2 regions of the Pusillimonas sp. SM2304 genome follow, and region 1 is predicted to be linked to the other one. Evidence: riboswitches for the same ligand, from Rfam matches in the RefSeq annotation. Region 1 holds a riboswitch; the other holds the start of a gene.
What was found. Region 1 has a riboswitch for glycine ahead of RE432_RS04795 (D-amino acid dehydrogenase). Riboswitches for the same ligand answer to the same signal wherever they lie in the genome.

Region 1 (5,159 bases):
CGATGACCCTCACGTGCGGCGCAAGCTCGAACTTGAATGCCAGTTACTGCTTGGATCTGCGCTGACCTTGCTCAAGGGCGGCGGGGCGCAAGAGACATCAGACGTCTACGATCGCCTGGCCGCATTGCACCAGCAGGACGACGACCCCGATATCCATTATCAAACCCAGTGGGGCGAATGGGTGGTAGCCTTCAACACCCTGCCCCACGCACAGGCCCTGCACCGGGCCGAGCAGCTGCTGCTGCTTGCTGAAGAACGTGGCGCAAACATGCAGATGGCTTCGGCCCAATATGCGCTGGGGCAATCACGGCTGTTCATGGGCGATGTGGTCAGCGCGGAACGCTGGCTACGGGCGTGCCTGCATTCATTGGGCGGCCTTGCCGGAGGCAATAAGCGCGCCTACACGTGGGGCGCGGAAAGGGCTCAAAGCGCGCGTGGCTTGCTGGGTTGGGTGCTGGCCTTGCAGGGACGGGAAGAAGAGGGAATGAAGGTCGTCAAGATGGCCTTGTCCGACGGGCCCGAATCCAGCGCAATCTCGGGCCGCACACTTTGTCAGGCAGTCCTGTCTGAGCTATACCGCCTGCGCGGCGATGTGGAAGGCACATTCAAGGCAGCCTCTGAGCTCAAGGCCATGACCGAGAGCGTTGATTTGGCATTTTGGAAAGGTCTGGCTCAAGGTATGTCGGGATGGGCGCTGGCGCATCGGGGCGACAACCGGGGACTAGGACAAATCGAGCATGCCATCACGGTTTCCAGCCATGCCATGCCGGTATGGCAATCACTGCTGGAATTATTGCTCGCCGATTCACTCACCTACCTGGGCCAGCCTGTCCAGGCGCTTGAGGCAGTAGAGCGAGCCGGCGTGCTGATCGAGCGTTATGGCACGCAGTGTTTCCGCGGTGCATACTTGTGCCTTAACGGCGATGGCCTGGCCGGCGAGGGTCAGCCAGGCCAAGCCAAGGCGTGCTGGCAACAGGCAATGGTCGAAAGCCGCCGGCTCGGCCTATCGTTATATGCGCGCCGTGCCGAGCTCAGGCTGAACACCGCCTTGGGCGGCGTCGGCACGACAACACCTGCGTGACGCCACTCAGGCCGGCACCGGTTCGGCGGACGGCCCCGCCGCCTGCTGTATCGTGTCGACCAGCATGTGCGCCGTCACCGCCGACAGCGTCCACCCCAGATGGCCATGGCCGGTGTTGTAGAAGACACCGGCACGCCGTCCGGCTTTTACCCGGGGCATCATATCGGGCATCATGGGCCGCAGGCCGGCCCACGGAATAACACGCGAAGTGTCGATGCCGGGAAAATGGCGCCGCACCCAGTCGGTCAGGGGCTGAATGCGGTCTGCGCGAATGTCTTTGTTGAAACCATTGAACTCCGCCGTGCCGGCCACGCGAAAACGGCCGCGCCCCAGGCGGCTGGTCACGATCTTGGCTTCTTCGTCCAGCAGGCTGGTCCAGGGGGTTGCCTCCTGGCTGGCCTCATCATCGAGATTGACGGTAATGGAATAGCCTTTGACCGGATACACGTTAAGGCGGTCGCCCAGCATGGCCGCGACTTGGCGGCTGGCTGTGCCGGCGCACACGACCACCGCGTCCACATCCAGCTGCCCGGCCTGCGCCCCCGCCTGGCTGAATACGACTTGATGGCCCTGGCCGGTTGAAAGAATATTCCGCAGCTCGGTATCCATCAGGAACGTGACGCCTTTGCGTTCGCATGCCAGCGCCAGTCCGCGCGTGAACTTGTGGATATCGCCGGTCGCATCGGATGGCGTATAGAACCCGCCGTAGCAGTCCCGGGTCAGGGCGGGTTCTATCTGGCGGGCCTCCTGGGCGGTGACTTCATACCGGTCCAGGCCGCCCTCGCGCAGCAGCGTGTTCACGCGCCGGCCGGATTCGAAGCTAGCTTTATCGTGATAGATATGCAGGATGCCGCGCCGCTCCAGATCGAAATCAATGTTCTCGTCTTCCGCCATCTGGTAAAGATGCTGTCTGGCTTCAATGGCCAGGCGGGTGGTCTTGATGGTATTGGCGCGGTAATGGGCGATATAGCGTACAAACTCGGCCATCCATGCATACTTGTGCCAGCTTGGGGCCGGATTCACCAGCAGGGGCGCATCGCGCTGCAGCATCCAGCGCATGCCTTTCATGATGGTGGAGGTGTTATTCCAGACCTCGGCATTGCTGGCCGACAGCTGCCCGCCGTTGGCGTAAGAGGTTTCCATGGCGCTATAGCGCTGGCGATCGATGACGGTGACTTTATACCCCTGCCGGGCCAGGGCATAGGCAGACGTGACGCCGGTAATGCCGGCGCCAATAATGGCGATGTGGTGCATGAGAGCTCCAAAAAAGGTGGTCGCCGCCGTTTGACGGCGACGCCCCATCTGTTCTTGGTACCTGAGAGTTTCACCATGCCGGCTTGCGGATGGCTCCCCTTCGGTGGGCGCGAAAGCGCCGCTCTCCAGATCGTCTTGGTGTATGCAGTCCTGTTGCCTGAGAGTTTCCGGGGCGGTTGCTCCGTCGGCGCCGGCACAATGTGCCGGACTCTTCTGCATAACCTGTATTTCGACTGCATAAGCCTACCTGTTATAGGCGGGCAGCTCAATAGGGGGAAACACATATTGCGCAATCAGGCGCCGCATCATGGCGCACGGTCCGCGCCGGCCTTGCGCAGCGGCGCCAGCAAAGGGGTCAGGCCGTTGTGATCCACTTCATGCATCAAGGCCAGCAGGCGCCCGATTTCACCCTTGGGAAAGCCGTTCCGGGCAAACCAGTTCAGGTAATGGCCGGGTAAATCGGCCAGCAAGCGCCCTTTGTATTTGCCGTAGGGCATCGTACGGGATACAAGCAGTTCCAGGTCTTCGGGTTGCATGGTCAGTGCGCGGGCCATCATCAGTTGGGTACACTGGATTTTAAGACCTCTTTGCCCGCTATTGATCAGGAGAACAATGTGAGCCCGCTTGTCAACGAATGCATCCGCGTCGCAACGCGGCCCACCGGTATTCCGGCACCCGGGCATTTCCGCATGGACACCGCGGCGGTGCCGCCGCTCGAACAAGGCCAGATTCTGGTGCAGAACCAGTGGCTGTCGGTTGAACCGGCGATGCGGGGCTGGCTGGCCGATGCCAACAACTATGCCAGCGTAGCGGTCGGCGACGTCATGCGTTCGCTCTGCGTCGGCGTTGTGGTGCAGTCCAGGGCAAAGGGCTTCAACGAAGGCGAGTGCCTGATGGGCTGGTTCGGCTGGCAGAAATATGCCGCGGTGCAGCCCGCCGCCGTCGTACAGAAGATCACCGCCACCGACCTGCCGCCATCGCTGTACTTGGGCGTGCTGGGGCTGAACGGCGTCACCGCCGCGACGGCCCTGGACAAACTGGGACAGCCCCAACAGGGCGAAACCGTCGTCGTGTCCACCGCCGCGGGCGGGGTCGGATCCTGCGTGGGCCAGTTGGCGAAAGCCCTGGGCTGCCGCAGCGTCGGCTTGACCAGCACGCCTGAAAAAGTCCAGGCCTGCCAAACACGATTCGGCTACGACCACGCCATCAACTACAAGACCCAGGACATCGGCCGGGCCCTGAAAGAGGCCTGCCCCAACGGGGTGGACGTGTACTTCGACAATACGGCCGGGCCGATCTCGGACGCCGTCCTGCCTCACCTGGCCATAGGCGCAAGAGTCATCGTATGCGGCACCGCATCGATCGCCAACTGGGATCCCCCGCCCTCCGGCCTGCGCGTCGAACGCATCTTGCTGACCCGGCGCGCCCGCATGCAGGGCTTCATTCTGTTCGACCACATGGACACGTATCCGTCCTATGTGCGCCAACTGGAAGACATGGTCCGGACAAACCAGCTGGCCTACAGCGAACACATCACCGACGGCCTGGATACCGCCATGGGCGCGATTCAGGAGCTCTACCGGGGCGAAAACCTGGGCAAGCGCCTGATTCGCTTGTAGGCCCGGCCAAGTACACTAACAGGCAACGCAGACACTGCCGAGGTTCACGTGCGCTATTTCGATTTCAGTTCGTGGCAAGGAATCCTGACCACCCTGTTGGGGCTCGCCCTGTTCACCCTGATCGGCGTGGGCGTGCGGGTGCTCATGATGCAAACCCTGCAGCAACGCCGCGAGCGCATGAACCGGCAGATCAATGAGCGGCTCAGGACACTGATTGCCGCCTACAAGACCTTGGGGGGCTCTTTCACCGGGCGGCTCACGGTAGACCCCACGCATCTGCGCGACTTGGGCGCACAAGCGCCGGTACAGGACGAAGAAGCCGGCAGCCAGGATGCGGCCAGCGGCTCCGACCGCTCACGCCGCATCCGCGATGCCGTCGAAGCCGCCTTGGCGGACATTGTCCTTCTGGGGACCGAAGAGCATGTCCGCCTGGCAGGCCAGGCGGCCGCCGACATGGCTGCAGGCCGCCCCATCCACACCGCCGAACTGGTGATCTCCCTGCGCAATTTCATCCGCAAGGCGCTTGATCTGGGACCGGTGCCGGACGATGCCGAGATCCCGCTTCAAGGGCCGACCCGTGTGCAAGGCAGCGGCAGCCGCGCAAAGAGCGATGGCGCAAGAAGCGGCGGACGCGGCGGCGGCATGGGCGGCGGTGGCGGAGCCGGCATGGGCATGGGGCTTGGCCTTGGCGCGGGGCGCAAAGACACCGACCCCCATGGGTGACCGCCTTGCCCCGCTAACAGGCAGGCACCAGCAACACCGGTATGGTCTCCCAGACGATCGCCAAGGCAGACAACAAGCTGAGCGCACCGGCCGTCCATAAAACAAACCCCCGGTCCTCACTGCGCCGCAACTGTGTGCGCAGGCGCAGGAAGATCAAGCCCATCGCGGCAAGCGCCAGCACGCTCGCCGCCACAATAATCCACGCGGACACCGGCGCCCCCAGCCAGGCGCCATACAGCGCGGGCCGCGCGCAAGCCACGCCATGCACCGAATAGATGAACAGAAAGTGTGCCGCCCAAATGAGGGGGCCGGCAAGCATGAACAAGAAGACGCGAGAGAAGCTCCTTTGCATGCGCTTCATCCGATCAGGCGCGGAAAGCCGTGGATCAACCCCAAAGAGAGCAAACCCTGCGCTACCGTGTAGTGCCAGAAAATCATCGTACTGTCGTAGCAGGCCCGCCGCGCCGGCGACAGCCTGCCAG
Region 2 (5,159 bases), 1.0 Mb from region 1:
TCCCACGGCTTGCCCACGGCTTGCGCCAAGACGGACAGCAACACATTCAGATCGCCGACGGTGACGGTTTCGTCCAGCGAGACGGCCAACTGCGCATTGCCCACCTGGCGCAGGTTGATGGACGCCGCCTGCGCCGCCTGCACGATCGCTTGTGTCTGCGCGCCGGTATCCAGCAGCAAGGTGTCGAAATACTGTTCGCTGGCCACCTTGATGCCCAAGCCGGACAAGGACGCATGCAGGAAGGCCGTCAGGTAAGCCACGCGCTCGGCAATGCGCTTGATGCCGGCGGGGCCGTGCCACACGGCATACATGCCCGCCATCACCGCCAGCAGGACCTGCGCGGTGCAGATGTTGGAGGTGGCTTTTTCGCGGCGAATGTGCTGTTCGCGGGTTTGCAAAGCCAGGCGCAGGGCGGGCGCGCCCTGGCTGTCTTTGGATACGCCCACCAGGCGGCCGGGCATGTTGCGCTTGAAGGCATCCTTGCAAGCCATGAAGCCGGCGTGCGGGCCGCCAAAGCCCATGGGCACGCCAAAGCGCTGCGCCGAGCCGACGGCGATATCCGCCCCCCACTCGCCCGGAGGCGCCAGCAGCGCCAGCGCCAGCAGGTCGGTGGCGACCGCCACCACGGCGCCCTGCGCATGGGCCGCTTCGGTCAAGGCACGGTAGTCGCTGACGCCGCCCAGGCTGTGGGGATACTGCAGCAGCACGCCAAAGCACTCGGGCAGGCCCTGCGCTTCATCGCCGACCTGGACATCGATGCCCAGGCCGCTGGCCCGCGTGCGCAGGATTTCAATCGTTTGCGGATGGCAATGCGCCGATGCAAAGAAGACATTGCTCTTGGCGCGCGAACCGCGACGCGCCAGCGTCATGGCTTCGGCCGCGGCCGTACCCTCGTCCAGCAAGGACGCATTGGCGATATCCAGGCCGGTCAGATCGGCAACCATGGTCTGGTAGTTCAGCAGCGCTTCCAGGCGGCCCTGCGAGATTTCCGGCTGATACGGGGTGTAGGCCGTGTACCAGGCGGGGTTCTCTAGAATGTTGCGCAGGATGACGTTCGGGACATGCGTACCGTAATAGCCCTGGCCAATGTAATTGCGAAACACCTGATTGCGGGAGGCGATCGTTTTCAGGTCCGCCAAGGCGTCGGCTTCGCTGCGCGAGGCCGGCAGGTTCAAGGCGCCGCGCTTCAGGATGCTGGCCGGCACGACTTCCTGGATCAGGCTGTGCAGGTCGGGCGCCCCGATCGCGGCCAGCATCGCGGCCTGGTCAGCCTTGGACGGGCCGATGTGCCGGGGAATGAAATCGGAGTGGGGGTCGAGTTCGCGCAACATAAGTCAGCCTGCGTCAACCTGGGCTTGATAGCCAGCCGCATCCAGCAGGCCTTCGGTGTCAGCCATGTTATTGGGCTTGATCTTGAAGATCCAGGTATCGAAAGCGGCGTCGTTGATCAGATTGGGCTGATCGTTCAGGGCTTCGTTGAAGGCGACGATTTCGCCATCGACGGGCGCGTAGATATCGGAAGCGGCCTTGACCGACTCGACCACGCCGGCGGTGTCACCGGCGTTCAATGCGGCGCCGGGGTTGACATCGCCCACGAAAACCAGGTCGCCCAGTTGGTCCTGGGCGCTGTCGGTAATGCCTACCAGCAGGATGTCGCCCTCGGCTTTTACCCACTCGTGTGAAGACGTATATTTGCGATCGTTGGGAAGACTCATGATTAACCCCGTAATTGGATGATAGGTATGTTGACGTTCTGGAGGTGTTCAGAAAAGCGAATCAGGCAATAATCTTGCCGTTGCGCACAAAAGGCATTTTTACTACTTCGGCCGGCAGCCATTTACCGCGAATTTCGACCTGGATCGGGTCGCCGGGCTGCGCGCCCTTGGGCACACGCGCCATGCCGATGGACACACCCATGGTCGGCGACATGGAACCGCTGGTCAGTTCGCCTTCGCCCTGGCCGGTGCGCACTTTCATGTGGCCGCGCATCACGCCGCGTTCCAGCAGCTTGACGCCGACCAGCGTGCGGTCGGCCGCGGCGGCTTCCAGCGCTTCGCGCCCGATGAAGGCGCGTTCCGTATCTTTCAGGGAAATCGTCCAGGCCAGGCCCGACACCAGCGGGTTGACGGATTCGTCCATTTCCTGCCCGTACAGATTCATGCCGGCTTCCAGGCGCAGCGTGTCGCGCGCGCCCAGGCCGCAGGCGCGTACGCCGTTGGCGGCCAGGTCGCGCCAGAAGGCTTCCACCTGCGTGGCGGGCAGAACGACCTCGAAGCCGTCTTCGCCGGTATAGCCAGTGCGCGCCACCAGGGTGTCGTCATCGACGAAAGCGCCGGTGAATACCGGCAGGGCATGCGTTTCGGCCTCCCAGCCGGGGCGTGTTTCCCACAGCTTGCTCCGGGCGTTGGGGCCCTGTACCGCCACCATGGCCAGGTCGCGGCGCGGCGTCAGCACGACGTCGAAGCCATCTGCCTGCGCAACATGCTGCATCCAGGCCAGATCCTTGTCGGCCGTGCCCGCATTGACGACGACACGCCATTGGTCGGAACTGAAAAAGTAAACGATCAGGTCATCGATGACCCCGCCTTCGGGGTTCAGCATGCACGAATACAGCGCCTTGCCCGGCACCGCAAGCTTGGACACATCGTTGGCCAGCAAGCGCTTCAAAAAAACTTCGGCATCAGGCCCGTTGACGTCGATATTCAGCATGTGCGATACATCGAACATGCCCGCGTCCTGGCGCACGGCATGGTGTTCTTCGAGTTGGGAGCCGTAGGCCACAGGCATGTCCCAGCCCCCGAAGTCGACCATTTTGGCGCCGAATTCGATATGGACGGGATGCAGGGGGGTATGCTTTAACGCGGTAGACATGGAGACTCCAAAAACAGAATAAAAAGACGACGCGCACCATTGATATGCTGGCCAGCACCGCCCTTCTGTCCTTTTGCCTGAGAGTTGACCCGCGCTTGGCGGGTGTTCACCTTCGGCGCCCGCCGCCCTGCCTGCCAGGTGATGCGGGTCTCTCCAGAGTGCTGCCTTGTGTGTTTCAAGAACGGAACAACAATACACGAGCGGTACGGGGTGCCTGAGCGATTCTGGGCGAATTGCGCCTTCGGCGGCCGGCGGACCGGCGCTCTCCCACTCGGTGTAATGACAGCGACCGCAAAGAATAACCCGAAAAACAGCCTGCGCCAAGTCGAAAACTGGGCCTCGTTCCTGCCTGCCGGGATGCGGGGGCGGTCAGCCGGCCAGCAAGGCCCGGCCGCAAGCCACCCCGGATGCCCAGGCCCACTGGAAGTTGTAGCCTCCCAGCCAACCCGTCACATCCAGGGCCTCGCCCACAAAATACAGGCCGGGCACGGCCTTGGCCTGCATGGTTTTCTGATCGATCGCGCGGGTATCCACGCCCCCGCGCATGACTTCGGCCTTTTTGTAGCCGGCCGTGCCGGTGGGTATCAGCGACCAGCCATGAATCCGTTCGGCCAGTTGGCGCAGCGTCCGGTCGGGAACGTCGGCCAGGCGCTGCGTCCCCATATCCGCACCGGCCGCCCCCTCGTGGGCCAGCCACTGCTCGGCCAAGCGCTTGGGCCACAGCCCCGCCAGCACCGTGCCCAATTGCTGGCGGCCGCCCTGCTTGGCCGCCAGCAATTCTGTCGCCAGACGCTGGTGGGGGGCCAGATCAATATGGATGGCATCGCCGGGATTCCAGTAGCTGGATATTTGCAAAATAGCCGGCCCCGACAGGCCGCGGTGCGTAAAGAGCAGGTCTTCCAGGAATTCCTGCCTGTGCTGCCGGGCGCTGCGCTGGCCGCCCTGCGCCGCCGCAGCGCCCGGCGCGGCGACGGCCTTGACGGTCACTTCAAGCGCAACGCCGCTCAAGGCCCCAAAAGCCTGCCACGCTTGCGCATCGAAAGTCAGCGGCACCAGCGCGGGGCGCGGCTCTACCACTTTCAGCCCGAACTGGCGCGCCACGCCCAGCGCAAAATCGCTGGCGCCCAATTGGGGAATCGCCATGCCGCCCGTGGCCAGCACCAGTTGGTCCGCGCGCAATACGCCCTGGCTGGTGCGCAGCGTAAACCGGCCGTCGCCGTATGCGATCTCTTCGACGCTGCACGGCATGCGCCACGACACCTGCCCCATATCGCACTCGCGCTTGAGCATGGCAATAATGGCTTCGCTGGATTCGTCGCAGAACAATTGCCCGCGGTGCTTCTCGTGCCACGCAATGCCGTGCTTCTCGACCAGATCGATGAAGTCGCGCGGCGTGTAGGCCGCCAGGGCCGAGCGGCAAAAGTTGGGATTCTGCGACAGGAAGTTGGCCGGGCCCGTGCCCACGTTGGTAAAGTTGCAGCGCCCGCCGCCCGAAATCCGTATCTTTTCGGCCAGGCGCCGGGCATGGTCGATCAACACCACCCGCAACCCGCGCTGGCCCGCCACGGCGGCCGTCATCATGCCGGCCGCGCCGGCGCCAATGACCGCCACATCAAAACTTCCGGACGCCACGCGCTGACCGGCCCTATTCTTTCAGGCAGTCGACGTAGTACCGCACTTGCCCGTCGGGCCCGATGTCGTTGGCAAGGCCGTGGACATCGGTTTCGAAGCCGGGGAACTTGGCATTGAACTCACGCGCGAACTTCAGATAGTTCACGATGCGGTGATTGAAGCGCTCGCCCGGGATCAGCAGGGGGATGCCCGGCGGGTAAGGCGTCAGCAGCACGCCGGTGACCCGGCCTTCGAGCTCGTCGATATCGACCCGCTCGGCTTCCCGGTGCGCCATCTTGGCGTAAGCGTCCGACGGCTTCATGGCCGGCACCATGTCGCTGAGATAGACCTCGGTGGTCAGGCGGGCCAGGTCGTACTTGCGGTAAGCCTCGTGGACGTGCTGGCACAGGTCGCGCAGGCCCATTTTTTCGTAAAGGCGGTGTTCCTTGCAGAAATCCGGCAGAATGCGCCACATGGGCTGGTTGCGATCGTAATCGTCCTTGAACTGCTGCAGGGCGGTCAGCAAGGTGTTCCAGCGGCCTTTGGTGATACCGATGGTGAACAGGATGAAGAAGGAATACAGGCCGGTCTTTTCGATGACCACGCCATGTTCTGCCAGGTATTTGGACACCAGCGCGGCCGGAATGCCGGTTTCGGCAAACGTACCCGAAATATCC

Region 2: another riboswitch for glycine. It lies ahead of gcvT (glycine cleavage system aminomethyltransferase GcvT); the one in region 1 lies ahead of RE432_RS04795 (D-amino acid dehydrogenase).

The regions. Positions count from the first base shown of each region.
Region 1 covers NZ_JAVLUJ010000001.1:1,035,810-1,040,968, reverse strand. Annotated here, with positions in the region: gene RE432_RS04800 (AAA family ATPase) at 1-1,081, shown strand, start outside; gene RE432_RS04795 (D-amino acid dehydrogenase) at 1,088-2,335, opposite strand; glycine riboswitch at 2,471-2,561, opposite strand; gene RE432_RS04790 (DUF3820 family protein) at 2,641-2,871, opposite strand; gene RE432_RS04785 (NADP-dependent oxidoreductase) at 2,950-3,954, shown strand; gene RE432_RS04780 (hypothetical protein) at 4,003-4,677, shown strand; gene RE432_RS04775 (hypothetical protein) at 4,691-5,029, opposite strand; gene RE432_RS04770 (cbb3-type cytochrome c oxidase subunit I) at 5,035-5,159, opposite strand, start outside.
Region 2 covers NZ_JAVLUJ010000001.1:40,558-45,716, forward strand. Annotated here, with positions in the region: gene gcvP (aminomethyl-transferring glycine dehydrogenase) at 1-1,331, opposite strand, end outside; gene gcvH (glycine cleavage system protein GcvH) at 1,335-1,715, opposite strand; gene gcvT (glycine cleavage system aminomethyltransferase GcvT) at 1,777-2,871, opposite strand; glycine riboswitch at 2,927-3,038, opposite strand; glycine riboswitch at 3,063-3,151, opposite strand; gene RE432_RS00205 (NAD(P)/FAD-dependent oxidoreductase) at 3,241-4,452, opposite strand; gene RE432_RS00210 (arginine/lysine/ornithine decarboxylase) at 4,517-5,159, opposite strand, start outside.